Regions from separate parts of the Serratia sp. Res13-Sevr-LER1-36-b genome, predicted to be linked through region 1. Evidence: predicted binding sites of a transcription regulator. Region 1 holds the regulator's gene; each other region holds the start of a gene.
What was found. Region 1 encodes PurR, which represses purine synthesis genes. Its sites were predicted from a motif close to CANGCAAACGTTTGCNTG; they were not measured.
Positions count from the first base shown of each region.

Region 2: a site for PurR is predicted at 4,268-4,285, ahead of serA (phosphoglycerate dehydrogenase). Genes of this name have one in related genera too.
Region 3: a site for PurR is predicted at 4,382-4,399, ahead of IMQ33_RS03895 (nucleoside-specific channel-forming protein Tsx). Genes of this name have one in related genera too.
Region 4: a site for PurR is predicted at 5,772-5,789, ahead of pyrD (quinone-dependent dihydroorotate dehydrogenase). Genes of this name have one in related genera too.

Region 1 is NZ_JADACK010000005.1:724,489-732,337, forward strand. Features, by position in the region: gene punC (purine nucleoside transporter PunC) at 1-1,141, opposite strand, end outside; gene punR (DNA-binding transcriptional activator PunR) at 1,267-2,187, shown strand; gene purR (HTH-type transcriptional repressor PurR) at 2,244-3,269, opposite strand; gene IMQ33_RS04425 (YnhF family membrane protein) at 3,594-3,683, shown strand; gene sodB (superoxide dismutase [Fe]) at 3,748-4,326, opposite strand; gene IMQ33_RS04435 (C40 family peptidase) at 4,553-5,368, opposite strand; gene IMQ33_RS04440 (Grx4 family monothiol glutaredoxin) at 5,778-6,125, shown strand; gene rnt (ribonuclease T) at 6,210-6,890, opposite strand; gene gloA (lactoylglutathione lyase) at 6,960-7,367, opposite strand; gene IMQ33_RS04455 (alkene reductase) at 7,698-7,849, opposite strand, start outside.
Region 2 is NZ_JADACK010000044.1:191,541-199,389, reverse strand. Features, by position in the region: gene IMQ33_RS24755 (Rrf2 family transcriptional regulator) at 96-602, shown strand; gene argO (arginine exporter ArgO) at 727-1,350, shown strand; gene IMQ33_RS24745 (oxidative stress defense protein) at 1,495-2,226, shown strand; gene IMQ33_RS24740 (LysR family transcriptional regulator ArgP) at 2,264-3,157, opposite strand; gene rpiA (ribose-5-phosphate isomerase RpiA) at 3,374-4,033, shown strand; gene serA (phosphoglycerate dehydrogenase) at 4,449-5,687, shown strand; gene IMQ33_RS24725 (5-formyltetrahydrofolate cyclo-ligase) at 5,733-6,341, opposite strand; RNA gene ssrS (6S RNA) at 6,394-6,577, opposite strand; gene zapA (cell division protein ZapA) at 6,619-6,948, opposite strand; gene IMQ33_RS24710 (YecA family protein) at 7,244-7,822, shown strand.
Region 3 is NZ_JADACK010000005.1:610,626-618,474, forward strand. Features, by position in the region: gene IMQ33_RS03875 (glutamine synthetase family protein) at 1-1,339, shown strand, start outside; gene IMQ33_RS03880 (APC family permease) at 1,467-2,837, shown strand; gene yddG (aromatic amino acid DMT transporter YddG) at 2,930-3,823, shown strand; gene IMQ33_RS03890 (hypothetical protein) at 3,909-4,181, shown strand; gene IMQ33_RS03895 (nucleoside-specific channel-forming protein Tsx) at 4,560-5,438, shown strand; gene IMQ33_RS03900 (hypothetical protein) at 5,500-5,673, opposite strand; gene IMQ33_RS03905 (serine hydrolase) at 6,119-7,654, opposite strand.
Region 4 is NZ_JADACK010000005.1:268,890-276,738, reverse strand. Features, by position in the region: gene IMQ33_RS02330 (ABC transporter ATP-binding protein) at 1-520, opposite strand, end outside; gene rlmKL (bifunctional 23S rRNA (guanine(2069)-N(7))-methyltransferase RlmK/23S rRNA (guanine(2445)-N(2))-methyltransferase RlmL) at 526-2,646, opposite strand; gene IMQ33_RS02320 (YcbX family protein) at 2,751-3,854, shown strand; gene IMQ33_RS02315 (cell division protein ZapC) at 3,861-4,409, opposite strand; gene pyrD (quinone-dependent dihydroorotate dehydrogenase) at 4,567-5,577, opposite strand; gene ssuE (NADPH-dependent FMN reductase) at 5,937-6,515, shown strand; gene IMQ33_RS02300 (sulfonate ABC transporter substrate-binding protein) at 6,526-7,491, shown strand; gene ssuD (FMNH2-dependent alkanesulfonate monooxygenase) at 7,507-7,849, shown strand, end outside.

The sequences.
Region 1 (7,849 bases):
GCATCAGATAGCCCAAGGCTGCTAAAAATACGGTAGCAACCATTACGGTAACCGTGGCTAACAGCGGTTGGGCGATAAATGCCGAAACCAACAGGCTGGCGATAAAACATAATCCCAGCTGTAGCGTGTTTTGCAGCGCAGCGGCTTTGCCGCTGTTGTTGGGGAAGGGCATCAACGCATTGGCCACTAAAATAGGATAGCTGGCACCGTTAACTAATGCCATAAAGCAGAACGGGATCAACAGTGTGGTCAACGTCGGTTCGCTCAGGGTGGCAATCAGATACAGTGCTACCATGCTGATGCCATAAGCTACCAGCAGCCATGGCAACAAGGTTTTGCCAGAAATGCGATTTAAGGCGCTACGGCAGCTGTAACCCCCCAATAAGAAAGCCAGCGTTTGTGGCACATAGCTTAGGCCAATATCGTTAGGGCTATACCCCATATCGCCGAGGATAAAGGGTGAGCCCGTCAGCCAGGCGAAGAAGCCGGCAGAACAGGCGGCAAAAACCATCACGTTGCCGCTGAAGACCGGGGATTTCAAGATCTGCATAAAGCCAAGGCTGGGCTTTTTATCGGCGGAAGGTACCAGTCTGCTACGGTCTTTCAGCAGTAAGGTGGGGATCAGCAGCAGGGCGGTAATCCCCAACAGCACGGCGAAGATGGCCCGCCATCCCATATGGTTGAGCAACCAGGCGCCTAGCAGCGGGGCCAGCGCCGGAGAGAGTGCGACCAGCGGCATAATGGAGGCGAAAACGCGGTTGGCTTTGCCATCGCGGTAACGATCAACCACGATCGCCTGCCAGGTGACGGCGGCGGAACACACGCCAATGGCTTGGATAAAGCGCAGTGACCACAGTTGTGCCACGTTTTCGACCCACAGCATACCTAGACAGCCGACGGCGAACAGTGCCAGGCCAATCAATAACACGGGCTTACGGCCAATGCGGTCAGACAGCGGCCCCCACAGCAACTGGGCGAAGGCAAAGCCTGCCAGGAAGATACTCAGGCTGGCGCTGATCGCCCCAGCGGAGATTTGCAGATCCTGCTGCATGGCCCCAAAGGCGGGCAGGTACATATCGGTAGCCAGATAGCCCAACATACTTAGGCCGGCCAGGTAGAACATAAATCCAAAATTTCGCATTGCTATTTCTCGTTAAAATTATGTTGTCGCAGGTTTTGAAGCGCCGGCAAGTGTATACGGCTGGATCTCTGCTTGTGAAACGGTAATATTTGCAAGGTGCTGTTAAAAAATTTGAAGGCAAAGTTATGTGGTCTGAATATTCACTCGATGTGGTAGATGCGGTGGCGCGAACCGGTAGTTTCAGCGCAGCGGCGCAGGAATTGCATCGCGTTCCCTCGGCGGTGAGCTATACGGTGCGCCAACTGGAGCAATGGCTGGCGGTGCCGCTGTTTGAACGCCGTCACCGCGATGTGGAACTCACGCCAGCGGGGGCGCTGTTTGTTAAAGAAGCACGGGTTGTTATCAAAAAAATGCTCGATACCCGACGACAGTGTCAGCAGGTGGCCAACGGTTGGCGCGGGCAATTGCGGATTGCGGTCGATCTGATCGTCAAACCTCAGCGCAGCCGCCAACTGGTGCTGGATTTTTATCGCCATTTCCCCGACGTAGAACTGATAGTGCAGCCTGAAGTATTCAACGGCGTGTGGGATGCACTGGTCGATGGTCGCGCTGAGATGGCCATTGGTGCAACGCGGGCGGTGCCGGTCGGCGGCGGTTTTGCCTTTCGCGATATGGGTTTTATGAATTGGCTCTGCGTAGTACATGCTAAACATCCGCTCGCCGCCTTGCAAGGAAAGCTGCGCGACGATCAACTACGGCCTTATCCCTCGTTGCTGTTGGAGGATACTTCGCGCAATTTACCCAAGCGGGTGACCTGGTCGCTGGACAACCAGCGGCGGCTGACCGTGCCGGACTGGGTTTCGGCGGTAGATTGTTTGCGTGCCGGGCTGTGTGTGGGCATGGTGCCCGCGCATCGAGTATTGCCGTTGGTACAAAGTGGCGAACTGGTGGTGTTACCACTGCATGAGCCTTTCCCGCCCAGCGCCTGCTGCCTGACCTGGCAGCAAAACGCCCAGTCTCCGGCCATGGCCTGGCTGTTGGACTATCTTGGCGACAGCGAAACGCTGAATCAGGAATGGCTCAGTGAAGAGGGGCCGGGTGATTAATCGGGCGCGGCATATTGCGGCGCCCCTACGGAGAAATATGGGTTAAGAAATAGGACTTAGCGGCGGTAATCGACAAAAGGACCATCTGCCACGGAGCGACGCTCAATAAGTTTTGGATGCACTTCAATCACCTGCGACTCTTCACGCTTGCTGATGATGCGATCTAACAGCATGGTAAAGGCCATCTCGCCCAGGCGCTCTTTAGGCTGGTGAATGGTGGTCAGAGCGGGAGTGAAGTAGCGGGCATTACGCACGTTGTCGTAACCAATAACCGAGATATCCTGCGGTACACGCAACCCCAGCTCATCGGCGGCGCAAATCGCCCCCATGGCCATAATATCGCCGCCACAGAAAACGGCGGTTGGGCGATGCTTTTGCGACAGGATCTGATGCATGGCTTTGTAGCCAGATTCAGGCTCGAAATCCCCCTGCACGACCCATTCTTCGCGCACTTCGATGTTGGCTTCCTTCATGGCCTTCAGAAAGCCCTGGTGGCGACCTCCACCGGTATTACGCGCCAGTTGACCAGGAATGGCACCGATGTCCCGGTGGCCACGTTCGATCAGGTAGCGGCCTGCCAGGTAACCGCCCTCGAAGGCATTGTCGATAATGGTATCGGTGAAGTCTCCGCGCGCGGTACCCCAATCCATCACTACCATGGGAATATTACGGTAATCTTCCAGCATGCCCAGTAGCTGATCTGGATATTCTGAGCACATCACCAGCAGGCCATCGACGCGCTTTTGCGCCAACATCGCCAGATAGGCTTGCTGTTTATCCAGATTATTGTGCGAGTTACACAAGATCAGGGTATAGCCTTTGCTGTAACAGCTGTTTTCAACCGCTTCGATCACTTCGGCAAAATAGGGGGCCTCGCTCGAGGTGGCGAGCAAACCGATCGATTTGGTGTGATTGACCTTGAGACTGCGGGCTACGGCGCTGGGTGAATAGTGCAGCTCTTTGATGGCGGCCCAAACGGCCGTTTTGGTATCTTCGGCGACGAAACGCGTTTTATTGATAACGTGCGATACGGTAGTGGTAGAAACGCCAGCGCGTTTGGCCACATCTTTAATCGTTGCCATGTAAAAAATGACTCCTAAACCCACATGTTACAGCATGTAAGTATGATGTTAATCGTTTGCCTACGTAGATCCTTCCCCAGATAAGCGAAAACTGAGTTTTTAGTGCTGAAGTCGTAAATCGCTTGAACAGGGAGGGGCAGTTTATCGGTACGCAGTAGTGAACTGCGGATTTTGTCGCAAATTGAAGAAAAGTGGAAGAGCTAATCGGTAATTATCAGCGGGGAAATCAAAACAAGATTTTAATCACGGACTGTGGGAAAATGATTTGACGTATAAACTGTGTGGCTTATGCTCTGGAAAAGCCAATCTGAGAGGGAGTTGTATATGGATACCAATTTGAAGATGTCATTACTCACCACCGTGGGTGCTTTGGCAATGATTATTGCTTTCAGTTTTATTGCCGCATTGAACTGATCCGCAGCAGAAAAACAAAGGCGCAGCTTGATGCTGCGCCTTATTATTAGCTAGCCACCCGCCGTTAAGCCAGGTTTTCTGCCACGAACGCCCAGTTCACCAACGCCCAGAAGTTTTCCAGGTACTTTGGTCGCGCATTGCGGTAGTCGATATAGTAAGCATGTTCCCACACGTCAACGGTCAATAGCGGAACGTCTGCGCCGGTCAGCGGGGTTGCCGCATTCGAGGTGCTGACGATCGCCAGACTACCGTCCGCTTTTTTCACCAGCCAGGTCCAGCCCGCGCCGAAGTTTTTCACGGCGGCATCGGTGAACTGCTCTTTAAAGGCGGCGAAGGAGCCGAATGACTTATTGATGGCCTCTGCCACTGCGCCCGTTGGCTCGCCACCACCTTGCGGTGATAAGCAGTGCCAATAGAAGGTGTGGTTCCAGACCTGAGCGGCGTTGTTGAACACGCCGCCGGTGGAGGTCTTGACGATCTCGACCAGGGATTTGCCTTCGAACTCGCTGCCTTTCACCAGATTGTTCAGGTTAACCACATAGGTGTTATGGTGCTTGCCATAGTGGTATTCCAGCGTTTCTGCGGAAATGTGCGGTTCGAGAGCGTTTTTCTCATACGGTAATGCAGGTAATTCAAACGACATTGCTTTCTCCTTTTATAGACAATACGCCTCTCCGACGCTTTGGGCCGTGGGGCCGAGGGCGAAAAAACGCAATTGCACCACTTTTGTTATGGTTATTAATCTTAACAACTTTCCGAGCGAAAAGAACATCCAAAGTGTGCCAAGTGGCTGATTGATTAAAGTCGCAGCGGTTTTTGATTTTTGGGGGAGTAAGGCACGGCTGAGCAGCTGGCTCAGCCGTGCTAGGTCAACGAATGGTGGTCGGGGTCACTACGCGGCGGGCGCCAATGTAATGGTTCTGCCAATAGTCGTTATCCAACTGACTGATGCGAATTTCTTCACCGGTGCGCGGTGACTGGATGAACTTACCGTTACCAAGATAGACGCCAACGTGATCGGCGGTGCCACGGTTGTTGATGCGGAAGAACACCAGATCGCCTTTCTCCAGCTCATTACGTTTGATCGGCGCTGCATCACGCAGGTGGTACATTTCGTTGGCGGTACGCGGCATTTTGATTTTCACGACGTCTTTGTACGCGTAATAAATCAGCCCACTGCAGTCGAATCCTGTACCAGGTGAAGATCCACCCCAGCGGTAGGGTTTACCCATTTGCCCCATCAGCTTGGCCATGGCGGTTTGCTTGGCGTGCTGATAACGTTTTTTATGGGCGGCGGAAAGTTTCAACGGTTTTTCGCGGCCTGCCAGTTTTGCCGTAGCTTTGCCTTCTTCACGATGGCGACCATAGCCTTTTTTATAGCCTTTTTTAGGCGGAGTCACTTTGAGCTTGGCCGTTTTGGTTACCTGGCTTTTGGTTTTAACGCTGGTGGTTTTTTTGGCGGTCTTTAAGGTTGCTGGTTTGGTTTTTAGCGTTTTCGGAGGGGTGGCTGCCTTCACTTTTTTATTGGCTTTCTCCGCTTTCTTTTTCTTGCGGTCGTCTGGCCGTGCTTCATTAACGTGACTCTTGCGCTGCTCGGCAGAAACACGTGCCTGTGGCGCAGCGTGCGCCAAATTGAAGAAGAGCTGCGTAAATAGCAGCACAAAAAGTGTAATAATTAACCGCATATCGACGTTACCAACCTTGGCTCCGAAACAGAAATCGAATGAGTCACAGTATTCCCGAAATTCACCCTATAAAACAGCGTGGATCTCATAAATACTAATCCATATTGTGAGAAAACGTTAATGGCATTTTTATTGTTGCAAAATCAAACGCCTGGTGCCTAAAAAAACGACAAAGATCATGTGGTTGGCTTATTGCTCTCCGGGATTGAGCAGCGCAAATATAATAGTGAAACGTCCCGATTAAAAATGTTATTCTGGGGCCATGTTTTAACCGGTTCGTTGTGACGGCCGCTTTTGCTGAGGCAATCAGAGAATGTCCCTGCAAAAGATGGCGTTTTTTGGCACCGGTCCTGCCGCTACAATAGCCAGTGTGATGCATGTTGTAGCCATGATGTGGCTTGAGGAAGCAATAATGACGACGATTGAAAAAATTCAGCAGCAAATTTCTGCCAACCCGATCCTGCTGTATATGAAAGGCTCACCGAAATTGCCAAGCTGCGGTTTCTCCGCTCAGGCCGTGCAGGCGCTTTCAGCCTGTGGCGAACGTTTTGCCTATGTTGATATTCTGCAAAACCCGGACATCCGCGCCGAGCTGCCAAAGTACGCCAACTGGCCAACTTTCCCGCAGCTGTGGGTCGATGGCGAACTGGTTGGCGGCTGCGATATCATCATCGAGATGTACCAGCGTGGTGAACTGCAGCCGTTGATCAAAGAAACGGCAGAGAAGTATAAAGATCAGGAAGACCAGCAGCCTTAATGGCACAGGGTTTTCCAAATAAAATCGGGCGGCACCTTTAACAGTGCCGCCCGATTTTTTTATGTCTGTCAGTTTGCCTGCAAGCTATTGCGATTCAACGTTGGCAATCGGCCAGCCACCGAGACGTTTCCAGCGGTTGACCAGTTCACAGAACAGCTGGGCGGTTTGCTGGGTATCATAAAGTGCTGAGTGCGCCTGGCTGCTGTCAAACGGCATGCCAGCGGCAATACAGGCTTTGGCCAGCACCGTCTGCCCCAATACCAGCCCACTAAGCGCAGCGGTATCAAAGGTGGCGAACGGGTGGAACGGGTTGCGCTTCAGGCTGGCGCGCTCGGCGGCGGCCATCAGGAAACTGTGATCAAAGTTGGCATTATGCGCCACGATGATTGCCCGGTTACAGCCCTGATCCTTAATGCCTTTACGCACGGCTTTGAAAATCGCATGCAGCGCATCATATTCACTCACTGCGCCACGCAGTGGGTTATGTGGATCGATACCGTTAAAGGCCAGCGCTTCCGGTTGCAGGTTCGCCCCTTCAAACGGCTCTACATGAAAATGCAGCGTTTCATCCTGCTGCAACCAACCATTTTCATCCATTTTCAGCGTGACGGCGGCAATCTCTAGCAGCGCATCGGTCTGAGCATGAAACCCGGCGGTTTCCACATCAATAACAACGGGATAAAACCCACGGAAACGGCCACTCAGGGCGTTAAGATCACTTTTTTCGGCCATCAGTTTCTTATCTTTAGCGAATTCAGCGCGCATTATGACAAATTTCTTGTCTTGGTGCAGCGGAGATAGAAAGCAGGGCGCAGGGTGCGCCCTGGAGAAACCTCAGTTACCGAGGCCGTGACCTGCGTGCTTGTTCTCGATCAGTTCGATCTTGTAGCCGTCCGGATCTTCGACGAAGGCAATCACGGTGGTACCGCCCTTGACTGGGCCGGCTTCGCGGGTGACTTTGCCACCGGCCTGACGGATGTTGTCGCAGGTAGCGGCTACATCATCGACGCCCAGCGCCAGATGACCAAAGGCGGAGCCCATGTCGTAGCTGTCGACGCCCCAGTTATAGGTCAGTTCGATGACCGAGCCTTCGCTTTCATCGCTATAACCCACGAAGGCCAGCGAGTATTTGTACTCGGTGTTTTCGCTGGTACGCAGTAAGCGCATGCCTAATACCTTGGTATAGAAGTCGATGGAGCGTTGCAGATCGCCGACACGGAGCATGGTATGGAGTAAGCGCATAATTTCCTCTGATTGGATATGCCGCGGCTGACGGCAGATGACTTGAACAGCGTCAGACAGTATAGCCTTGTCGCATAAGGCAATTCAACGCATGTGGTAGGTGATGGTATAGGTGACGTTGTCACAAATAAAAATGACGGCGGATAATAGTGCGGCAGGCGGGAGCCAGACAGAACGCCGACACGCCGTGGGCCCCATCCATGGAGGCTCGTATCGCGCGTCCATGCGCTCAACGGTCGGCTAACCTGTATGGCTCCCACCCACCTCAGCCTGAGGTGTCGCGGTATTTAGCGCACCTAATTTACTGAGTGCAAAGTCAATTTAATTCACTTACAGAGTTGGGTAATCGGTATACCCCTCGGCACCGCCGCCGTAGAAGAAATCGGCACGCTGCTCGTTGAGTGGGGCCTGTTGTTTAAAGCGCTCCACTAGATCTGGGTTGGCAATATAGCTGCGGCCAAAGGCGACTGCATCAATAAAGC
Region 2 (7,849 bases), on a different contig from region 1:
TCTTTTAATTATTTATGGCGTGGAGGTATGCTGGCATTGCATCGTCGAAGGGAAGAAATTACTATTTAACTCAGAATTAATCGTGCGGAGAACACATGGCGTTCTACAGTTCCGGGGTGGAGTATGGCATCCATAGCCTGATGTGTATGGTCGATAGCAAAGGCGAAGGGCGCGAGATGAGCGTGCGTGAAATCGCCGAATTGCAGGGTGTGCCTTATGACTACCTGGCCAAGATATTCACCAAGTTTTCCAAGGCTAAACTGGTTGAAAGCACCGAGGGTAAAGGCGGTGGCTTCCGGCTGGCCAAACCGGCCGATCAGATCACCGTGCTGGATATCGTGGCGGCTATCGACGGTGAAAAGGCAATCTTCGACTGCAAAGAGATACGCCAACGCTTGGCCGTATTTGATGCAGCTGCGCCCGACTGGGCCTGTGAAGGCATTTGCGGCGTACGCCAGGTGATGAATATTGCCCAGCAACGTATGGAAGAGGCGCTATCACAACATACCGTGCTGGATCTGGTGCGGCGGATGTTGAGAAAGGCGCCAGATGTCTTCCCGATTCAGATTGAAGAGTGGATCGATCATCGCCGTAACGATTGAGCATTAGCATTACTGATGCCTGATTAGAAATATCCATTTCCCCTAATAATTTTCTCTTCGTATGATGCGCGTGTTGAACAGCACACGCCGCTTTCCCGGCGCTGATATTGCCAGAAGGAACACCATGTTAGCCATCTATCTGCAAGGCTTTGCCTTGAGCGCCGCGATGATCCTGCCGCTTGGCCCACAAAACGTGTTTGTGATGAACCAGGGGATCCGCCGCCATTATCATCTGATGACCGCCTCGCTGTGCGCGTTGAGCGATATCATTCTGATTTGCGCCGGTATCTTTGGCGGTAGCGCCTTGCTCAGCAGTTCACCGATGCTATTGGCGTTGGTGACCTGGGGCGGCGTTGCTTTCCTGCTGTGGTACGGCTGGGGGGCTTTCCGTACCGCGTTTAGCCAACATCTGGAGCTGACAGCGGCGCAAGAGATGAAGCAAAACCGCTGGCGCATTGTGGTGACCATGTTGGCTGTCACCTGGCTGAACCCGCACGTGTACCTCGATACCTTTGTGGTGCTCGGCAGCCTGGGAGGGCAACTGACGCCAGACATTCGATCCTGGTTTGCCCTTGGCGCGGTCAGTGCTTCGGTCGTCTGGTTCTTTGCCTTGGCATTGCTGGCCTCATGGCTGGCTCCGTGGCTGAAAACCCTGACGGCACAACGGATTATCAACGTTCTGGTCGGGCTGGTGATGTGGGTCATTGCACTGCAATTGGCCTGGCATGGGCTAACCGCTAATTGGTAATAATCGGCCGTAGGAGCGAGCCGGGCGCAGCATGCGGCGCCCCTACAGCCCGATTAGCCCTTATATTTGTCACTAATCCGAATTCCAAGGGCGGCAGGATGTGTTAGCTTTGAAGGCAAGCATTTAGTCATTCAAGGAGACACTGTGAAGCTTAAAGCATTGGCCATGGCCGCAATGATTGGATTAGGCACGTTACCTCTGGCGCTGCAGGCAGCAGAAGTACCTGAAGGGCCGCATGTGGTCACTTCCGGTACGGCCAGCGTGGACGCCACCCCGGATATTGCTACGCTGGCGATCGAAGTCAGCGTCTCTGCCAAAGATGCCGCCCAGGCGAAAAAACAGGTTGATGAACGCGTAGCGCAGTATTTTGACTTCCTGCAGAAAAACGGCATTGAAAAGAAAGATATCAATGCGGCCAACCTGCGTACTCAGCCAGAATATGACTATCTGAAAACCGGTGAATCGCAGCTGAAAGGCTACCAGGCCGTGCGCCAGGTGCAGGTAACCTTGCGCCAGTTGGATAAACTCAACGAGCTGTTGGACGGTGCGCTGAAATCGGGTTTGAACGAAATTCGTGCGGTTGAGCTTGGGGTAGCCAAGCCAGAGGTTTATCGCGAGCAGGCTCGTCAGAAAGCGATTGAAAATGCCACTCAGCAAGCCGCTTCGTTGGCGCAGGGCTTTAAGGCCAAGCTGGGGCCGGTGTACAGCATTCGCTATCACGTTGCCAACTACCAGCCGATGCCGGTAGCTCGCATGTTTAAAGCCGCTTCTGCGGCACCGGAAAGCGATGCCGCTCAGACTTACGAGCAGCAAAGCATTCACTTCGACGATCAGGTGGACGTGGTGTTCGAGCTGAAAACCAACGCCGCGCAGTAAGCAATCTCTTGCCTGGGCGCGGCGTCATGCTGCGCCTTTAATCCTGCCTTAACACCTGATGCCCATGCGACAGCAGCGCATCGGTGACCTTACGCATCATGCGGCTTTCCGGTGCAAAGCGGTGCCAGAACAGCATACGGCGCTGGAACAGGCCCGGTGTCAGGTCGATCAGTTCTCCGCTGGCCAGCTCTCTCTCAATCTGCAAATGCGGGATCATACAGCAGGTGGTGCCTTGCCGTGCCAACTGAACAAACGCCTCTGACGAGTTAACGATATGGCAGGGAACGCTGCCCGGCGAGAGATCGAAGTTCTGCTGTAAAAACGCCTGATGCATATCATCGAGATGATCGAATGCCACCGCTGGTGCCTTCAGCAGGGCAGAACGGGTCACGCCATTAGGGAAATAGCGTTCGGCAAAGGCTTTCGAGGCGACAAAGAGATAATCCAGCGCGCCCAACCGATCGACCAGGCAGCTCGGCAGCGGCTGCGGCTGGATACTCACCGCACCCACCACTTCGCCCCGGCGCAGACGTTCCTGCGTGCGGGTTTCGTCTTCCACCTGCAAATTCAGGCGTACCGGAGAATCGGCCAGCACCGGCTTTAGCGCCGGTAACAGCCAGGTTGCCAGGCTGTCGGCGTTGACCGCCAGTGACAGCAACAGCGGCGTATCGACCCCATTGTCATTCCCTAACCACTCCTCTTCCAGCAGTTCGACCTGATGCAGCAAGGCCAGCAGTTTTTGACCCTGCTCGGTTGGGCGCGGTGGCACGGTGCGTACCAGTAGCGGTTGGCCGAACAGGTTTTCCAACTGTTTGATGCGCTGGGATACCGCCGATTGGGTGATGCAAAGTTTTTGTGCCGCGCGCTCAAAGCCACGCTCACGGATCACCGCGTCCAGCGCTTGCAGCGTTCTATAGTCTGGGCGTTTCATCGGAGAGAAGATCCCTTTTAGTAAGTTGATTCAGGCACTATGCCACATTTTTGCACTTTCTCAGGTGAAAAAATCCCGCCGCTCTTTTCAGAGCGGGCGTCGTAGGGAGGAGCAGAAATGTGCGTCAGGTTAAATAAGTGTGTTTTAGCCTAAGTTGCCGTCAGTGATTTACCCTATAATACGCACACGTTTTCGTACATAGGCAATGAACACATCATGACTCAGGATGAACTGAAAAAAGCGGTAGGCTGGGCAGCATTGGAATTCGTGAAGCCTGGCACTATCGTGGGCGTGGGCACCGGCTCGACTGCGGCTCACTTTATCGATGCGCTGGGTTCGATCAAACACCAGATCGAAGGTGCGGTATCCAGCTCAGACGCGTCGACCGCCAAGCTGAAAAGCCTGGGGATCCACGTTTTCGATAGCAATGAAGTGGATTCGTTGGATATCTACGTTGACGGTGCCGATGAAATCAACGGCCACATGCAGATGATTAAAGGCGGTGGCGCAGCGCTGACCCGCGAAAAGATCATTGCTGCCATTGCCCGTCAGTTTATCTGCATTGTCGATTCCACCAAGCAGGTTGATGTGCTGGGTAAATTCCCGCTGCCGGTAGAAGTGATCCCGATGGCTCGCTCCTACGTGGCTCGTGAACTGGTCAAGCTGGGCGGCCTGCCGGAATACCGCCAGAACGTCGTAACCGATAACGGCAACGTGATCCTGGATGTGTACAACCTGGAAATCCTCGATGCCATCGCGTTGGAAAACAAAATCAACGGCATTGCTGGCGTGGTTACCGTTGGCCTGTTTGCCAACCGTGGCGCGGACGTCGCGTTGGTTGGCACGCCGGATGGCGTAAAAAAAGTGGTCAGATAATCTGGCCGTAAAGCGGTGAGCCTGCTGACAAAGTCTCAGCCGGTTCGCCGCTTTTTACTGGCTTACGGTCCGCCACGCATAATTCTTGTCTTAAAATATCTTTTCTTAAAACGGGCGAATTTGGTGACATATGTCACATTCCGTTAATAACCTCCGTTAAGCTTCTGCCTAAATCTTTCCCAATGGCATTTTCCACCAGAAACCATCGACATCACTGAGCCTTGTGCTAACGGGCAGGCAATCGTTTGTATTGCCGGGCGCGTTATTTTTGTTATGTTGGAGGGACGTGCTGTTGATTTTGGGTTGCTGCCAGTGTGGTGGCAATTTGAAAGCTATCCCCGTCGTGTGGTTTAAAGGATGACGGGTATAAAGGGGAAAACAGCCGCTTCTGAAGTCTGAACATAGGGTCGGGTAAATGGCAAAAGTATCATTGGAGAAAGACAGGATTAAGTTCCTGTTGGTAGAAGGGGTTCATCAGAGCACCGTGGATAACCTGCGTGCTGCCGGATATAGCAACATCGAATATCACAAAGGTGCGTTAGACACCGAAGCGCTGAAGGCATCGATCCGTGATGCACACTTCGTGGGTATCCGATCGCGCACGCATTTGTCCGAGGAAGTCTTCGCGGCCGCAGAGAAGCTGGTTGCGGTGGGCTGTTTCTGTATCGGCACCAACCAGGTTGATTTGAAAGCGGCGACCAAACGCGGCATTCCGGTGTTTAACGCGCCTTTCTCCAATACTCGATCCGTGGCCGAAATGGTGCTGGGTGAGCTGCTGTTGATGCTGCGCGGGATCCCAACGGCCAACGCCAAGGCACACCGTGGCCAGTGGCAGAAACTGGCCGTGGGCTCGTATGAAGCGCGGGGCAAGAAGCTGGGGATCATCGGCTATGGCCATATCGGTACTCAGCTCGGCATCCTGGCGGAAGGCCTGGGGATGAAAGTGTTCTTCTACGACATCGAGAACAAGCTGCCGCTGGGTAATGCCCAACAGGTGCGCCATCTGTCCGATCTGCTCAATATGAGCGACGTGGTCACGCTGCACGTGCCGGAAACGCTGTCGACCAAGAACATGATCGGCCCCGAAGAGCTGGCGCTGATGAAGCCAGGTGCGATCCTGATCAACGCCTCACGCGGCACCGTGGTGGATATCCCGGCACTCTGTAACGCCTTGGCGAGCGACCATCTGGCCGGTGCGGCAATCGACGTGTTCCCGGAAGAGCCTGCAACCAACAGCGATCCGTTCAATTCTCCACTGTGCGAGTTCGATAACGTGTTGTTGACGCCGCATATCGGCGGTTCAACCCAGGAAGCGCAGGAGAACATCGGTGATGAAGTAGCTGGCAAGCTGGCGAAGTATTCCGATAACGGCTCAACGCTGTCTGCGGTCAACTTCCCAGAGGTGTCGCTGCCAGCACATGGCCCGAACGCCAGCCGTTTGCTGCATATTCATGAAAACCGCCCAGGCATCCTGACGCAGATTAACCAGATCTTCGCTGAAGAAGGGGTGAACATCGCGGCCCAGTATCTGCAGACCAGCTCGGAAATCGGCTACGTGGTTATCGATATCGAGGCGGAAACTGAACGTGCTGATGCAGCGTTGCAACGTATGAAAGCGATCGAAGGGACCATCCGCGCCCGCTTACTGCTGTAATCGGTAACCGACGGAACACCAAGGCCGGAGCAATCCGGCCTTTTGCTATGCGGAGATTGGCCAGGCCCAGGTTTGTGATGGGGTGATAATCTCTGGCAGAGGGATATCCCATTGCTCCACCGGCAGGGCGCTAACTTGTTGGCAATCGTGCGCAATCCCCAGCGGATAGGGGCCTGCGTGTTGCCAGTTTTGTAAGGTGCGATCGTAAAACCCGCCGCCCATCCCCAGACGTTGCCCTGCCGAATCGAAGGCGACCATCGGCGTCAATACCACATCCAACAGTGACACAGGTAAGACGTGGCGGACATCGAGCGCTGGCTCAAGGATTTTGAAGCGGTTACTCACCAGCGGCGTTTGCGCAGTGTAATGCAGGAACAACAGGTTACCAGGGCTGAATGGATGCAAAACGGGCAGATAAACCCGTTTACCCAGCTGCCACAGCCGCTCGATCAGCGGGCCTGTATCTAGTTCGCCATCAAAAGAGAGAAACGCCGCAATGTGTCTGGCTGCCTGAATGCGTGGATGTTGCGCAATATTGCTGGCCATTTGCTGGGCGAAATCATGCTGTTGAGCGGGCGTTAAGGCACGGCGTCGTTGGCGTATTTCGTTACGGATAAGTTGGCGTTGCTGAGCGAACTGAGGTTGCAAAGACATAGTGTTAGGTTCGCCAGTAGTGGTGAGTTAACACACTGAAAACGCAGGTGAAGGGATCTCCGAGATGCCGTCGCAGGCTGTAACCCTTGAACCCATGGTTCAAGGTGAACGTGCTGTCACAATCTTAAGGCTTCTCGGACGGGCCGAGCATGCACACCGATCGTGGATCATCACATTCTGTTGGTACTAAATATCGGCTCAGGGGACTGGCCCGCTGGCAAACATCTCAGAGAAATTTTTCACTCATTGCCGGAGCCTTCAACTCCAGCAACTTAAGTTATTCGAATTGTGCATCCTGACGTTCAGAGATGCGACCCTGTTCAAGCAGCGCTTGTTCAATGGTCTGTTGCAGCATACGAATTCGTTGTTCCATATTGGCCGCATAGTCACGCGTTTTCAAGCGTTCTTGAGCAAGTTCGTGACAGACGTTCAATGCTGCGATAAATACGAGTTGCTCTGTATTTGTGACTCTAGTGCGAACTTTAAGATCTTGCAACCGTTGGTTAAGATCTTCTGCTGCCATGTTCAACGCATCTTGTTGTTCTGGCGGGCAATTGACTCTTAACGAGCGGCCAAAAATTTGAATATCTACCGGTTGTGCAGACATGCCACCTTCCTGCCTAAATTTCGCGCCAGCACCGGTCAGCCATTGCCGGGCCACCGAAGCGGGCGCCACTATATATACCTGGGTACCAAGATTCAACACTTTTTCAGTACCTGGTTGTAATCTACCGCGCCTAACATTACCAAACAAAAAACGGTTGCAAAATGCGTATTTACCGTACGTTTGCCCGGACTGCGCTGATTATAACTAGCCACTGAGGTGTTGCCTCAACTGGTATACCAACGGACCTTGGTGGTAGCATAACACGAACTTATCCTGCCAACGATGACGAATGCGCATGTCTATACAGAATACATTTCCAAGTTACCAATCTTTGACCGTGGCTCTTAACCAGCAGGCGGTTGCTTTGACCGCAGCCGAGATGCACGGTTTGATCAGTGGCCTGCTGTGCGGTGGCAACCGTGATGCCAGCTGGCAGACGCTGGTGTTTGATCTGACCAACGAAGGCATTGCCTTCCCGCAGGCGTTGAGCCAACCGTTACAGCAACTGCATGAAATCACCCGTGATACGCTGGAAGATGACGAATTCATGTTCCAACTGATGATGCCGGAAGGCGAAACCGTCAGCGTGTTTGACCGTGCGGATGCCTTGGCGGGTTGGGTAAACCACTTCCTGTTGGGGCTGGGCATGATGCAGCCGAAGCTGGCGCAGGTGAAAGATGAAGTGGGCGAGGCAATCGACGATCTGCGTAATATCGCTCAACTGGGTTATGACGAAGGCGAAGACCAGGAAGAACTGGAACAGTCGCTGGAAGAAGTGGTGGAGTACGTGCGCGTTGCTGCGCTGCTTTGCCATACTGAATTTACCCGCCAGAAACCGACGGCCCCGGAAATTAAAAGGCCAACGTTGCACTGACCGGCGGATCCCACGTCCGTTGGCCGA
Region 3 (7,849 bases), 110 kb from region 1:
GAAGAAGTATCTGGAACGTTATCCGTTAACCCAGCATATCGACGTATTGCTGACCGATCTCAACGGCAGCTTCCGCGGCAAGCGCATCCCGGTAAGCGGGCTGGGTAAACTGGAGAAGGGCTGTTACTTCCCAGCCTCGGTGTTCGCGATGGATATTCTTGGCAACGTGGTGGAAGAGGCAGGTTTGGGGCAGGAAATGGGTGAGCCGGACCATATTTGTGTGCCGGTAGCCGGAACCCTGACGCCATCGGCGGCCGATCCGCAATATCTGGGCCAGGTACTGCTCACCATGCTGGATGAAGATGGTACTCCCTTTGACGTTGAACCGCGCAATGTGCTGAACCGAGTGTGGCAGCGTTTGCGTCAGCGCGGGTTATTCCCCGTAGTAGCGGTAGAGTTGGAGTTCTATCTCATCGATCGCCAGCGCGATCCGGAAGGTTATCTACAGCCCCCATGTGCCCCCGGCACCCAGGAGCGTAACACCCAGAGCCAGGTCTATTCGGTAGACAACCTTAACCACTTTGCCGACGTGCTGAGCGAAATCGACGAACTGGCCCGCTTGCAAGGGCTGCCGGCCGACGGTGCGGTAGCGGAAGCGTCACCGGGCCAGTTTGAGGTTAACTTGCATCACACCAATGATGTGTTGCAGGCCTGTGACCATGCCCTGGCGTTAAAGCGGCTGATACGCATGGTGGCAGAGAAGCACCATATGCATGCAACCTTTATGGCCAAGCCTTACGAGGAACATGCGGGCAGCGGTATGCATGTGCATATCAGCATGCTGGACAAGCAAGGTAACAACGTCTTTGCCGATGCGGATGGTGAAGACTCCACGCTGTTGAAGCAGGCGCTGGCTGGCATGATCGCCTTGATGCCTGCCTCTATGGCGCTGCTGGCACCCAACGTCAACGCCTACCGCCGCTTCCAGGCGGGGATGTACGTTCCCACCCAGGCATCCTGGGGCCATAACAACCGCACCGTAGCGTTACGTATTCCCTGTGGCGATCGCGACAACCACCGCGTGGAGTATCGCGTGGCGGGGGCCGATGCCAACCCTTATCTGGTGATGGCAACCATTCTGGCCGGGATTGTCTACGGCCTCGACACTCAGTTACCGCTGCTTGAGCCAGTCACCGGCAACGGGCTGGAGCAAGAGGGGCTACCGTTCCCGATCCGTCAGAGCGATGCGCTGTATGAGTTCGAACACCAGCCGGTGCTCAATGCGCTGCTGGGCGAACGTTTCAGCCACGTCTATCTGGCCTGTAAGACCGATGAGCTGGAGCAGTTTGAGCGGCTGATCACCGAAACCGAAATCGAGTGGATGCTGAAAAACGCCTGACGTCCTCAGCCCGATCCTACCGCGCGCCGGCGCATTCCCGCGGGCTACCTGTGGCCTGGCGAAGCCGTGCGCGACGGTGATGACTTCTTCCAACTTGGCGTACAGGACGCCGGTGAGGAATAACCCAATGACGATAAGTGCCATCGACGATAATGGCGCGGGCAAACCGCAACTGCGCAAGACATTGAAACTGTGGCAAGTGGTGATGATGGGCCTGGCCTATCTGACGCCAATGACGGTGTTTGACACCTTCGGTATCGTTTCTGGCGTGACGGACGGGCACGTTCCGGCGTCCTACCTGTTGGCATTGGCCGGGGTGCTGTTTACCGCCATCAGCTATGGCAAGCTGGTGCGCCAGTTCCCGACCTCGGGCTCGGCTTACACCTACGCGCAAAAGGCTATCAACCCGCACGTGGGTTTTCTCGTTGGCTGGTCATCACTGCTGGATTACCTGTTTTTGCCGATGATCAATACGCTATTGGCCAAAATTTATCTTACGGCCCTGTTCCCAGAGGTCCCACCGTGGATCTGGGTGGTCGGGTTTGTGATCCTGATCACCGCCATCAACCTGAAAAGCGTCAGCCTGGTGGCAAACTTCAACACCCTGTTTGTGGTGGCGCAGGTGGCGATTATCGTGGTGTTTATCTTCCTGGTGGTACGGGGGTTGCACAATGGCGAAGGGGTTGGCCAGGTGTGGAGTCTGCAACCCTTTATCAGTGAAAACGCCCATCTATTGCCGATCATTACCGGCGCTACCATCCTGTGCTTTTCGTTTCTGGGTTTTGACGCCGTCACCACGCTGTGTGAAGAAACGCCTGATGCCGCCCGGGTGATCCCCCGCGCTATCTTCCTTACTGCACTCTATGGTGGGGTGATCTTTATCGCCGTGTCGTTCTTTATTCAGCTGTTCTTCCCAACACTTGAGCGTTTCAAACAGCCGGATGCGGCACTGCCGGAAATCGCGCTGTATGTGGGTGGCAAGCTGTTCCAGTCCATATTCCTGTGCATCACCTTTATCAACACCCTGGCTTCTGGCCTGGCTTCCCATGCCAGCGTGTCCAGGCTGCTGTATGTGATGGGGCGCGATAATGTGTTCCCGGAAAAATTCTTTGGTTACGTGCATCCTAAATGGCGCACGCCAGCGCTTAACGTGCTGTTGGTTGGTTTGGTGGCGTTATCGGCATTATCCTTCGATTTGGTGACGGCCACAGCCCTGATTAACTTTGGTGCTCTGGTGGCCTTTACCTTCGTCAACCTTTCGGTGATCAGTCACTTCTATATTCGTCAAGGGCGCAATAAGAGCTGGAAAGACCGCTTCCATTACCTGATTTTGCCGCTGGTGGGAGCGCTGACGGTAGGGATCTTGTGGCTGAACCTGGAAAAAAGTTCCTTGACCATGGGGCTGCTGTGGGCGGCGCTCGGGTTTGGCTATCTTGCCTATCTCACCCGTCGTTTCCGCCAGCCTCCTCCGCAGTTGGAGCGCCAGCCTCAGCAGTAAAGGTATGGGCGCAGCGTTGCGCCCTTTCTTTTTCCCCGGTAGGGCAGTAGAGTAAAAAACCGCACAAAAATAACCAATTGGATCCTACGCTAATGCCTCCGTTGTCTGCTTCCCATAAAGCTACCTTGCTCGGCCTGTTGGCCATTGTGTTATGGAGCAGCGTGGTTGGGCTGATCCGCAGCGTCAGTGAAGGACTGGGGCCGGTAGGCGGGGCGGCGATGATCTATAGCGTGGGCACGCTGTTTCTGCTGGTGGTGATGGGCATTCCCAAGCTGCGCGAGTTCCGCCGTTCCTATCTGATCCTCGGCAGCCTGCTGTTTGTGCTGTATGAGATTTGCCTTTCGCTGTCGTTGGGCTTTGCCAGCAACCGCACACAGGCTATTGAGTTGGGGATGATCAACTATCTTTGGCCCTGTTTTACCGTATTGATGGCCATCCTGTTCAATGGGCAAAAGGCCAAATGGTGGGTTGTGCCTGGTTTGTTGCTTTCCCTGTTCGGGATTGGCTGGATCATGAGTGGCAGCGGCGGTTGGTCACCAGCGCAAATGCTGGCCAACGTGCGCAGCAATCCGTTGAGTTACGGGCTGGCATTCAGTGGTGCGGTGATTTGGGCCATCTATTGCAACGTGACCAAGAGGATCGCCCAGGGCAAAAACGCGGTGGTGCTGTTTATCTCGCTGACCGCTCTGGCACTGTGGCTGATTTATCCTTTCAGTAATGAAAGCGGCATGCACTTTAGCCTGCCGGTTGTGGTGGCGTTGCTGTGCGTGGGGACGGCGATGGGGGCTGGCTATGCTGCTTGGAACGTTGGGATCCTGCATGGCAATATGACGCTGCTGGCGACCGTATCTTACTTTACCCCGGTGTTGTCATCGGTATTTGCCGCCGTGGTACTCAGCACCGCACTGACCCTCAACTTCTGGCAGGGGGTGGTGATGGTAACGCTAGGATCGCTGATTTGCTGGCGGGCCACCCGCGCCGACTGAGGCCTATTTTTTACCTGCGCAGGCGGCAGAATAATGAATTTCGAGCTAATCTCAAGGTAAGTGTTCTGCCAGAAGGAACGGGAAAATGAGAAAAGATATTCAATTTATTCAGCAGCCAGCGCTAAATGGCCATAGTTTCAGCACCGGCGATATCGTTCGTCTAACCACCGCTAACCTGCCGCATGAATACCAGTTGGATGTGATGATCCTGCGCCGTGACGATAAGCTGATCCATGGCTCGGTAGTCGTGGCCTCGCCGAAAGTCGATATCCCGGTCAGCCAATGGGAAATTGCCACGGGTGATGAGGTGGTATTCCGGCAAGAGAACATTGCCAAAGCCGTACCTGGAGCCCGCTGATAAAACCAACCGGTCCGCCACATAAGGGGCCCGCCAGCCACTAAGCCGACATAAGCGTCGGCTTTTTTACGCGCTTTTTAACCCCAGGTTAAAATTTGGTGTTGAACACAAAGACACCAAAAATCGTCGTTTGAAATTTACCGACATGATGAAAATCACATCAAAAATGTTTTGCACTGCAATTTATTTTATAAAATGAGAACGCAATCGATTACGCGATGGTAAAATGCCTAACTGGATCACAGATTATTACAGCGAGAGCTTTCTATAATGCGCACGGCAACCGGCAATAGGTAACCGTTTGTTTACAGCAGGCGTCGCCAGACTCATATCATTCTAACGGGCAGGGAATTGGCCCACTCAGCATGTGGTAATAAAATGAAGAAAATAGCTCTCGCAGCAGGTGTGCTTCTCTCCGCGTCTTTCAGCCCCGCTTCCATGGCGGCAGAAAGCAAAGACAGCCAGTATCTTTCAGACTGGTGGCATCAGAGTGTCAACGTAGTAGGCAGCTACCATACCCGCTTCGGGCCGCAGCTGAACAATGACGTGTATCTGGAGTATGAAGCCTTTGCCAAGAAAGACTGGCTGGATTTCTATGGTTACGTGGATGTGCCAAAATTCTTCGGCACCGGTAACACCCCAAACCGTGGTATCTGGGATAAAGGCTCACCGCTGTTTATGGAGATCGAACCGCGCTTCTCCATCGACAAACTGACCGGCACCAACCTGGGCTTTGGGCCGTTCAAAGAGTGGTATTTTGCCAACAACTACATTTACGACATGGGGCGTAACAACGCCTCCCGTCAAAGCACCTGGTATATGGGGCTAGGCACCGATATCGATACCGGTCTGCCGATGAGCCTGTCGATGAACATTTATGCCAAATACCAATGGCAGAACTATGGTGCATCCAACGAGAACAGCTGGGACGGCTATCGCTTCAAGGTGAAATACTTTGTGCCGTTGACCGAAATGTGGGGTGGCAACCTGAGCTATATCGGTTTCACCAACTTTGACTTTGACTCCGATCTGGGCAGCGACAACTTCGTAGTGGATGGCCGCCAGGCGCGTACCAGCAACTCTATCGCCTCCAGCCACATTTTAGCGCTGAACTACGATCACTGGCATTACTCCTTCGTGGCTCGTTACTTCCATAACGGTGGTCAATGGAATGATGGGGTGGATATCGGTACGCCGCAGGGGCCAATCAAGTCTACCGGCTGGGGTTACTACCTGGTTGCCGGTTATAACTTCTGATTTTCCGTGGTATCAGAAACAGGAAACCCCGCACTGGCGGGGTTTTTTTTCATCATTACAGCTAACTTTCCGCGGGTAAATGTTTAACCGGCATAACCAATTTACCCTTGATAACGTAGCACTCATTGTCGATCCACTTGAGGATTTGCTCACGGCTGACACCTTCAAATTGCGCATAGCGATAAATATCACCATTGAAGTGCAGCTGGATGTACTCCATCAACGTCATGTGCATGGTTATAACTCCTAAACGCCCAGAAATAGCGGTGTCGCCACGCTGAGTGGTTGAGCTTTTCAAGGCCTAAAGGTAAATTATTCGCAACAAAACAGCAACAAAAAAGACTAAAAAGTGGCGTTGTAGTAGTGAAAAGTAGTAAAAGAACTCCCGCACGGGACGGCGGGAAATTGAGTAGTATCATTTATCGATGACATAAGATGGTTTTTGAGGTGCAACGAAAAAGAGCAGGTTTACTCATTTTTGAGGCCCACTAAAATTACTGAATGGCTTATTTTGCCGCAAGAAAAATCTACGGCATTTGCTCGAATATCATGAGTAGTTTTGAGCGTGAACAATTTTTTGTCTGATGGCCACGATCTATTTTTTAATAATTAGCGTGAATGATACACCGCCCTGCTAGGCGGGCGCAGCATGCGGCGCCCCTACAGAGCACGGCGAACCTTTACGCACGGGCGCTGATGTTCTTTTTGAACGTAAGTACCCGGCTGCGGCTGGCGATCAGATCGACCTGGTAACCACGGAAATACAGACAAAACCGATTCAGGTTGGGCCCATCGTTGCTTTCAACCAATATCCGCCCGTCCCCCAGCGAACTCAGGGTGCCGGTTTGCACCGCCGGGCCGACCCCGATGTGGATCTGGTTGCCGCAAATTTCGAATGCGGTGCGATATTGTGGGTGATACCATTGCCCTTGAACCTGCTTGAGACAAACCGTTTCGCTAGCCACAGGCAGAAAGCGGCGTGCAACGTGGCCAACTTCACCTTCTACGGCTTCACCCGTCCACTTAAGGCGCATTGGTTGATGGGCCGAGAGCGATACCGCATAACCGTCTTCACTTTGATACAGCGGTTCGTTGGTGCCCAGATAAGCCACGTTGCCCCCTTTAACTTCCAACCAATAGGGTTCCGCCCGGGTGGCGTAGATGCCATCTGGGATCGCCGTGCTGCGTTGGGGCAGTGGTTCATTCAGCAGCGCCGCCATCACCTGTAAAATGATGGCAAAGCTGTCACAATCCTCACGGTTGGCGACCAGCAGGACACCCGCTTGCCGGTCTGGCGCTAGCAGAAAATAGGTCTTATAACCGGCATGAGAACCGCCATGGCCCAGCAATGTCTGGCTGCCAAGTGGCGTTTGCGCCAGCCCTAGTCCGTAATGGCTTATTTGACCCTGACTGAGCCGACGCGGGGCACTTAGCTGCGTCAGGATCCCTTTACCAGGGCCTTTATTGGCCAGCAGGCATTGTAACCAGCGGGTGAGGGCGTTGGCGCTCCCTGTCAGGCTGCCAGAGGCGGAGAGATGCAAACCGGCGCTGGTCTGCTGCCAACCGTTGCCCGTGTGCCAATAGCCTGGAGCTAGCCCAGGCACCACATCAAACCAGCTCTCGGGGGCTTGTAGCTGTACGTCCAGAGGGCGGGCCAGATGCTGCTGAACCAGATCATTAAAAGCGTATCCTTTAGTCTTCAACGCCGCCTCTACCAGACGATAGCCTGTATTGGTGTAGGTGATCTCACTGCCCGCCGGGTAGTTGAGCCGGGTTAAACCATGGATAAAATCCATCACTGGCTGGGCCTCACTGACGGTGTTGACCGAGACGCCAAGCAGCCCCAACGTTTGCCGAATATCAGGTAGCCCGCTGGTCATGTCCAAAGCCTGGCCTACCGTCACCTCCGCCAGTTGTCCCTGCAATTCGGGCAGTAGACTGCCAAGGCGCTCGTCAAGCTGCAGGGCGTTATCGGTGGCATTGAGCGCCAGCGCGGCAAAAATATGTTTGGTGATGGAGGTATAGCGCACCACGGTATCGGCAGTGAAAGGATCGCGGCGTGCCAGATCGGCCAGCCCAGCACACACCACCGCCTGGGTCATATCGGTGTCAAACAGGGTGATTGCCCCACCGGGTTGGCCTGCGGTTTGCCAGCCTGCCAACAGTTGAGCGGCGGCTGCCTGTGCGGCGCGCCAGTTTAGCGGGGTGTCAGACATAGTTTCCTCCTGAGATAACGAACGCCACACATCACCGTGGCCGACTACACACGAGTGTCTACCGCAGCCAGGATAAAGAAGTGGATGGCGGGTATGGCAAGGGTGGTCTTTCAATCCCTGATCTCTGGCTTGCAACGGGTGGGCATGGGATGAAAGAGGCCCAATTGTGGCGCAAGGCAAAAGTCACGGGCCGCT
Region 4 (7,849 bases), 460 kb from region 1:
AACTGACCAACGCACGGCCCAGTGCCGCTTTGCGCAGCCAACCACCAGAAAGGGAGGAGAGCTCCGCATCGCCGTTCAGGCCCAGTTGCAACAGGACTTCACTGATACGGCTGTCTAGCTGCCATAAGCCCTGGTGATCGAGGATTTCCATGACCTGCGCCATACGCGTCAGGTTCTTTTCACTCGGATCCAACTCTACCTGGTGCGAGATAGCGTGATACGCCTTCAGGTGTTCCGCCTGCTCGGCCACGCCTTCGGCCACAAAGTCGAACACGGTACCGCCGATATTGCGCGGAGGATCCTGCTGCAAACGCGCCACAATCAGATCCTGCTCATAAATGATGCGCCCATCGTCCAATGGGATCTCTTTACCGAGGATCTTCAGCAGGGTCGATTTACCGGCCCCGTTGCGCCCAACCAGGCAGACGCGTTCATTATCTTCAATATGAATTTCGGTGTTGTCTAACAAAGGTGCATCGCTGAAAGAGAGCCAGGCACCGGACATGCTGATTAACGACATAGTAATTATTTTCCTTCGCCGGCGTGGGTGACCAGCCAGCAGTTGTGGATCTGACGGTTACGGGCAAAGTCTTCTGACTGTGTCTTGGCGGTAATTTCTTTCGCCTCCAGACCCAGAGCGTTCAGACCTGCCAGATCCATCTGGAAACCGCGTTTGTTGTTGGAGAACATAATGGTCCCGTTACGGCGCAGTATCCGTTGTAAATCTTTCATCAGCGCCAGATGGTCGCGCTGTACGTCAAAGGTGTTCTCCATCCGCTTGGAGTTGGAGAACGTCGGCGGATCGATAAAGATCACATCGAACTGTTCGTCGGCATTGTGCAGCCAGGACAGGCAATCTGCCTGGATCAAGCGGTGCTGTCTACCGGTCAGGCCGTTAACCCGCAGGTTCTTCTCCGCCCATTCCAGATAGGTGCGCGACATATCCACCGTGGTGGTGCTGCGTGCGCCCCCCAACCCGGCATGTACGCTTGCGGTGCCGGTGTAGGCAAACAGGTTGAGGAAGTCTTTGCCTTTGCTCATCTCACCCAGCATACGGCGAGCGATGCGGTGATCGAGGAATAATCCAGTATCGAGATAATCCGTCAGGTTGACCCACAGCTTGGCATTGAATTCTTCTACCAGCAGGAACTCCCCCTTCTGCGCCAGCTTCTCATACTGATTCTTGCCCTTCTGACGTTCGCGGGTTTTCAGGATCAGCTGATTAGATGGCAGCTCTAACACCGCCAACGTGGCATTAATCACGTCAAACAGGCGCTGGCGGGCTTTCTGCGCGTCGATGGTTTTCGGCGGCGCGTACTCCTGGACCACCACTTTACTGCCATAGCGATCCACCGCCACGTTATAGTCAGGCAGATCGGCATCATACAGGCGATAGCATTCGATCCCCTGCTGCTTCGCCCATTTGTCCAATTTCTTTAGATTCTTGCGCAGGCGGTTGGCAAAGTCTTCCGCTACCTGCACGCCACCAGCACCCTGCGGGTTTTCTGCCAACTGGTAGTTTTTCTGTACGCAGTCCAACGGGCCATTTTTCGCTTTGAACTGGCGCTCGGCGCGCAGTTGCAGGCAACTGAGCAATTCCGGTGAAGCGCTGAACAACGAAAGCTGCCAGCCACCAAAGTGGCTCTTCATAATGCGCCCTAACATATTGTGCAGCGCAATCAGGGCCGGTTCGCTCTCAAGGCGTTCACCGTATGGCGGGTTGCTGACCACCGTGCCTACCGGGCCTTCTGGCAGTGGGTTGGTCAGTTTGCTGACGTCATTAACGTTAAAGGTGATCAATTCGGCCACGCCAGCGCGGCGGGCGTTCCCCTTCGCCATTTCAATGACGCGGCGATCGATATCCGAGCCGAAGAAGCGTGACGGGGTTTCCTGCAGACCACGTTTCGCCCGCACCTGCGCTTCGGTGATCACTTCACGCCACAGTTCGGCATTGTGGCCGTTCCAGGCGGTAAAGCCCCAATGTTGGCGATGCAGGCCAGGCGCACGATCGGAGGCGATCATCGCCGCTTCGATCAACAGCGTACCGGAGCCGCACATCGGGTCCAGCATCGGCGCCCCTGGTTGCCAACCGGAGCGTTGGACGATCGCCGCCGCCAGGTTTTCCTTCAACGGAGCCTGGCCGGTAAGATCGCGATAGCCACGCTGGTGCAAACCTTCGCCGCTCAGATCGAGCGCTACGCTGGCCATATCACGCTGCAGGAAAACGTTGACGCGAATGTCCGGCTGCTGTTTCTCTACCATTGGCCGATCGTTGAGCTTGCGGGTAAAGCTGTCCACAATGGCGTCTTTGACTTTCAACGCACCATATTGGCTATTGCGGATCTCTTCATTGAGGCCGCTGAAGTGCACCGCAAAGGTTTTATCCAGGCCAAATATCGATGGCCAGTCAATGGCCTGCACACCGAGGTACAGATCCAAATCGCTGTGCACGCGAAATTCATTCAGCGGCAACAGAATACGCGAAGCCAGGCGGCTCCAGAGCAGGCTTTGGTACAGAAGACGATCGTCACCCTGAAAATGTACTCCCCCCTGCACCACTTTGCAGGAGTGAGCGCCAAGCCGCTCCAGTTCGCTTTTTAACAGTTCTTCCAGTCCACGCGCCGTGCTGGCAAACAGAGTGTTCATATCGTGCTTATCACCAAAAAGAAAATTGTTGCGCATTATAGCTAATCCAGACCGCTTGTCATAAAGTTGCTCCCTTCTATTTCATTTATCGCACGGAGGCAGGGGTGATCACGCTCTCCCGACTTTACGTTCATCCGGTCAAATCACTACGGGGTTTGCAGCTTTCTCACGCCCAGGTGGCCAGTCACGGCCTGGCTTTTGATCGCTCCTTCATGATCACCGAGCCAGACGGTACCTTCATCACCGCCCGCCAATACCCGCAGATGGTGCTGTTTACCCCGGCGTTGTTGGCCGATGGCCTGTTTCTGACCGCACCGGACGGTGAAAGTGCGGCGATCCGCTTCATTGATTTCGCCCCCGATGCGCAGCCGACCGAGGTGTGGGGCAACCATTTCACCGCGTTGATCGCGCCGGTGGCCATCAACAGTTGGTTAAGCGGTTATTTTCAGCGCGAGGTACAGCTGCGCTGGCTTGGGCCTGAATTAACCCGTAGGGTAAAGAAGCACCCGGAAATTCCGCTCTCCTTTGCCGACGGTTACCCTTATCTGCTGATTAATGAAGCCTCGTTCCAGGATCTGCAACAACGTTGCCCAAGCAGCATCAGGCTGGAGCAGTTCCGCCCGAACCTGGTGGTGACCGGTAGCCCGGCCTGGGCAGAAGATGGTTGGCAGGTGATCCGCGTCGGCGACGTGATGTTCGATCTGGTGAAACCCTGCAGCCGCTGCGTATTGACTACGGTCAGCGTGGAGCGTGGACGCAAACACCCGAGCGGCGAGCCGTTGAGTACGCTGCAACAGTTCCGCACTGCCGATAATGGCGACGTCGACTTTGGCCAAAACATGATTGCCCGTAACAGCGGTATTATCCGCGTCGGCGATAGCGTTGAAGTGTTGTCAACCAAACCGCCGCGGCCTTATGGGGCTGGCAAGGTCGTCGAAAGCCTGCAAGCACCGCAGGACAGCACCACCAGCGTGAGCATTGAATATCAAGGAAAGGTGTTTGCCGGTAATAACCAGCAGATCTTGTTAGAGCAGTTGGAGCAGCAAGGCATTCGCATCCCTTACTCCTGCCGTGCTGGCCTGTGCGGCAGTTGCAAGATAACGTTGGTGGAGGGCGAAGTTGCACCGCTAAAGAAAAGCGCAGTGGCCGCCAACGGCACTATTCTCTGTTGCAGCTGTATTCCTAAAAGCGATGTGAAGCTGGCGTAACGCTTATTACACTGCCCTGTCGTAAGCCGGGGCAGACTGTTCATCTGGGATGCAAGGCTTTAGGCGATCGTGCATCACTTTTATCGCATCCCCCAGCACCATGGTTCGCCCAGCCAACACCAGCTGATTTTGTGCCAGCAAGCACAGGCTGGCATTATCCCCGGCTTCCACCACCAGCAGACGCGCATCGACACCGCTATCCATCACCTTCACCGCCGCCAACTCGCCATTTTTAGGGCGTAGCGGATAGTGTTGCTGAGCAAAATGCCAGCTCTTGGGCATCAGAGGTTTAAGAAAACGAAAGGCCACCAGCGCATTTAATACCAACTCGGCACGTTGTTCATGGCTGAGCTTTATCTGTTTGCACTGTTCTTCATAATCAAAATAAAGCGCCGCATCATCGACGCAGAATGCGCATTCAGCGAAGGCATCCGGGGTTAGCATTTTTGCCGGAAAGCGTGAACGGAAGATCATACCATTGGCTAAATCGAGCATCAGTCGATCGTGCTCAGCGTCAAAATACCAACGCCAATTGTCATCAGGTTTTATCTTCATTACTTATCCTTCTCACCACATGCCAACGCAGTATTACGCAAAGGGCGATTTTATCACCAGAAAGGTTGCTTAAACATCGGATAATTCCGCTACCGAACAAAATATAGACGAGCCGGGGGCAGAAATAAACCCCCGGTCGAAAATGAAAGGCAAAATATTAGATATGGGTAACGATATCTTTAATCAAACGCGGTCCGTGGAAGATAAAACCGGAATAAATTTGTACCAAAGTTGCCCCGGCCTCCATTTTTTCCCGCGCCGCCGTCAGGGAATCAATTCCACCAACGCCGATAATCGGCAAGCGCCCTTGCAACTCCTGCGACAGACGACGGATCACTTCGGTGCTGCGTAACTGTACCGGACGGCCACTTAATCCCCCTGCCTGATCGCAGTAATTCAATCCCTGAACCAGTTTACGATCGAGGGTGGTATTGGTGGCAATGACCCCATCTATATTATGACGCACTAAACTGTCCGCTATTTGGATCAGTTCTTCCTCTGAAAGATCCGGCGCGATCTTTACCGCAACCGGCACATATTTGTGATGGCGAGCCTGCAATTGGGCCTGCTTATTTTTTATCGCCGCTAGCAGATCGTCCAACGCTTCACCATACTGTAAGGATCGTAATCCCGGGGTATTGGGTGATGAGATATTAATCGCGATATAGCCGGCATACGGATAAACCTTATCCATACAGATCAGATAATCGTCTTTTCCCTGCTCGACCGGCGTGTCTTTATTCTTGCCGATATTGATCCCCAGCACGCCGCCAAAATGGGATTTTTTAACGTTTTCAACCAGATTGTCTACGCCGTGGTTATTGAACCCCATGCGGTTGATCAGCCCTTCGGCCGGGACCAGGCGGAACAGACGCGGTTTATCATTGCCCGCTTGCGGACGCGGTGTAACGGTACCGACCTCAACAAAGCCAAAGCCCATCGCGCCAAAGGCATCAATGCACTCGCCGTCTTTATCCAGACCGGCGGCCAACCCTAATGGGTTGCTAAAAGAGAGCCCCATGCAGCTCACCGGTTTGCTCGGCACCGACTGACGGATAAGAAACTCTAGTGGGGTGCCGGTAATACGGCGCAGTTGACTGAAGGTCAATTCGTGTGCGCGCTCGGGATCGAGCTGGAACAAGGCTTTCCTGACGATGGGGTAGTACATGTACTCTCCTGATTTCCCGGTGATATCCTGCTGACTTGAGGTCGCAAGTAAATCGCTGTGCCTGATGGGGATACAGGTGTTGCGGTTATTTAGCGACAACCTCAAGTCAGCAGAATAGGCCTGTCGACCGGGGGCGTATTATCCGGTATCCCCTCGCCAATTGGAATTGATTAAAGGCAAAAAAAAGCGCGTTTAGCGCAATCGTTTCCCTTGTATGGAGCTACTTCCCCGCTTTTCCCTCTTTACGCATATCAAAATCAAAAAATGAGATTTAAAAATCACCCCCTTTTGCTGTTAGCTTTAAAACACTTTTCGAACATTAATTTAACATTGATAACTTTTCGATATAAGGAGTGGCGATGCGCGTTATTTCTCTGGCTGGCAGCCCAAGGCTCCCCTCACGCTCGGCGGCGCTGTTACAGCTGAGCCAACGTTGGTTGCAACAACAGCAGGTGGAAGTGATCCCCTATACCCTGCACGATTTCCAGGCGGAAGACCTGCTACGCGCCAATTTTAACAGCCCTGACATCAAAGCCTTCGCCGCGCAACTGGCCGCTGCGGATGGCCTATTGGTCGCCACGCCGGTTTATAAGGCATCGTTTTCTGGCGCGCTGAAAACCTTACTCGATCTGCTTCCTGAACGAGCGCTGGAACACAAAGTGGTTCTACCGCTGGCCACCGGCGGCTCCATCGGCCACATGCTGGCGGTGGACTATGCGTTGAAGCCAGTATTGACGGCGCTGAAAGCTCAGGAGGTGCTGCACGGCGTGTTTGCCGATGACGGCCAGATAGTGCTTAACGGTGAACAGGCCCAGCTATCCGATGGGGTGGCCGCGCGCCTGAACGAAGCGTTGGACAGTTTTTATCTGGCGCTCAGCCGCCGTAAACCGCCGGTGCTAAACACCGCCGCCTCTCTGTTAACCCGGCAAACCGCCTAAGGACATCATCATGCCGCTCTCTTTCCGCCGTTGGCTTAACACCGGTGCGTTGGCCGCCATCATGACGCTGGTGCTGATCAATACCGCTGTCGCACAAGATAACGCGCCTGCTCAGTTTCGTATCGGCTACCAAAAAGGTTCAGTGAGTCTGGTGTTGGCCAAAACCCATCAGTTGCTGGAACAACGCTTTCCTGCCACCCACATCAGCTGGATCGAATTCCCGGCGGGCCCACAGATGCTAGAGGCGCTGAACGTCGGCAGCATCGATCTGGGCAGCACCGGCGATATCCCGCCAATCTTTGCCCAAGCCGCCGGGGCCGACCTGCTGTACGTCGGCGTAGAGCCGCCAAAACCCAAGGCGGAAGTGATCCTGGTGCCGGAAAATAGTCCGATTCACCGCGTCGCCGAGTTGAAAGGCCACAAAGTAGCCTTCCAGAAAGGCTCAAGCTCACACAACTTGCTGCTGCGGGCACTGCAAAGGGACGGCCTCAAGTTTACCGATATCCAACCGGTTTATCTGACGCCCGCCGATGCCAGAGCAGCCTTCCAACAGGGCAACGTCGATGCCTGGGTGATCTGGGATCCCTACTATTCTGCCGCGTTGCTGCAAGGCAGTGTGCGGGTATTGACCGATGGCAGCGAATTGAACCAGACCGGCTCTTTCTACCTGGCCGCTCGCCCTTATACCGAAGCCAACGGCCCGTTCATCCAGCAGGTGCTGGCGGTGCTGACCCAGGCCGATGCGCTGACGCATAGCGATCGGGCGCAGAGCATTACCCTGCTGGCCAAGGCGATGGGCTTACCGGAAGCGGTGATTGCCAGCTATCTGGATCATCGCCCGCCAACGGCCATCAAACCCTTAGGGGACGCCACCATTGCTGCCCAGCAAAAAACCGCCGATCTCTTTTTCGCCAACCGGTTGGTTCCGGTTCAGGTCGATATTTCTCAACGCGTCTGGCATCCAGCCGCACAATAATCAGGAGAGAACCCTATGAGCATTAACGTATTCTGGTTTTTACCGACTCACGGAGATGGCCACTATCTGGGAAGTTCGGAAGGGGCACGTGCGGTCGATTACGGTTATCTTCAGCAGATCGCCCAGGCTGCTGACCGGCTCGGTTTCGGCGGCGTGCTGATCCCAACGGGGCGTTCCTGCGAAGACTCTTGGCTGGTTGCCGCGTCATTAATTCCGGTCACGCAACGGCTGAAATTCCTGGTGGCCCTTCGCCCTGGCATCATCTCCCCGACCTTGGCAGCCAGGCAGGCCGCCACGCTGGATCGCCTTTCCAATGGCCGCGCCCTCTTCAATCTGGTGACCGGTGGCGATCCGGAAG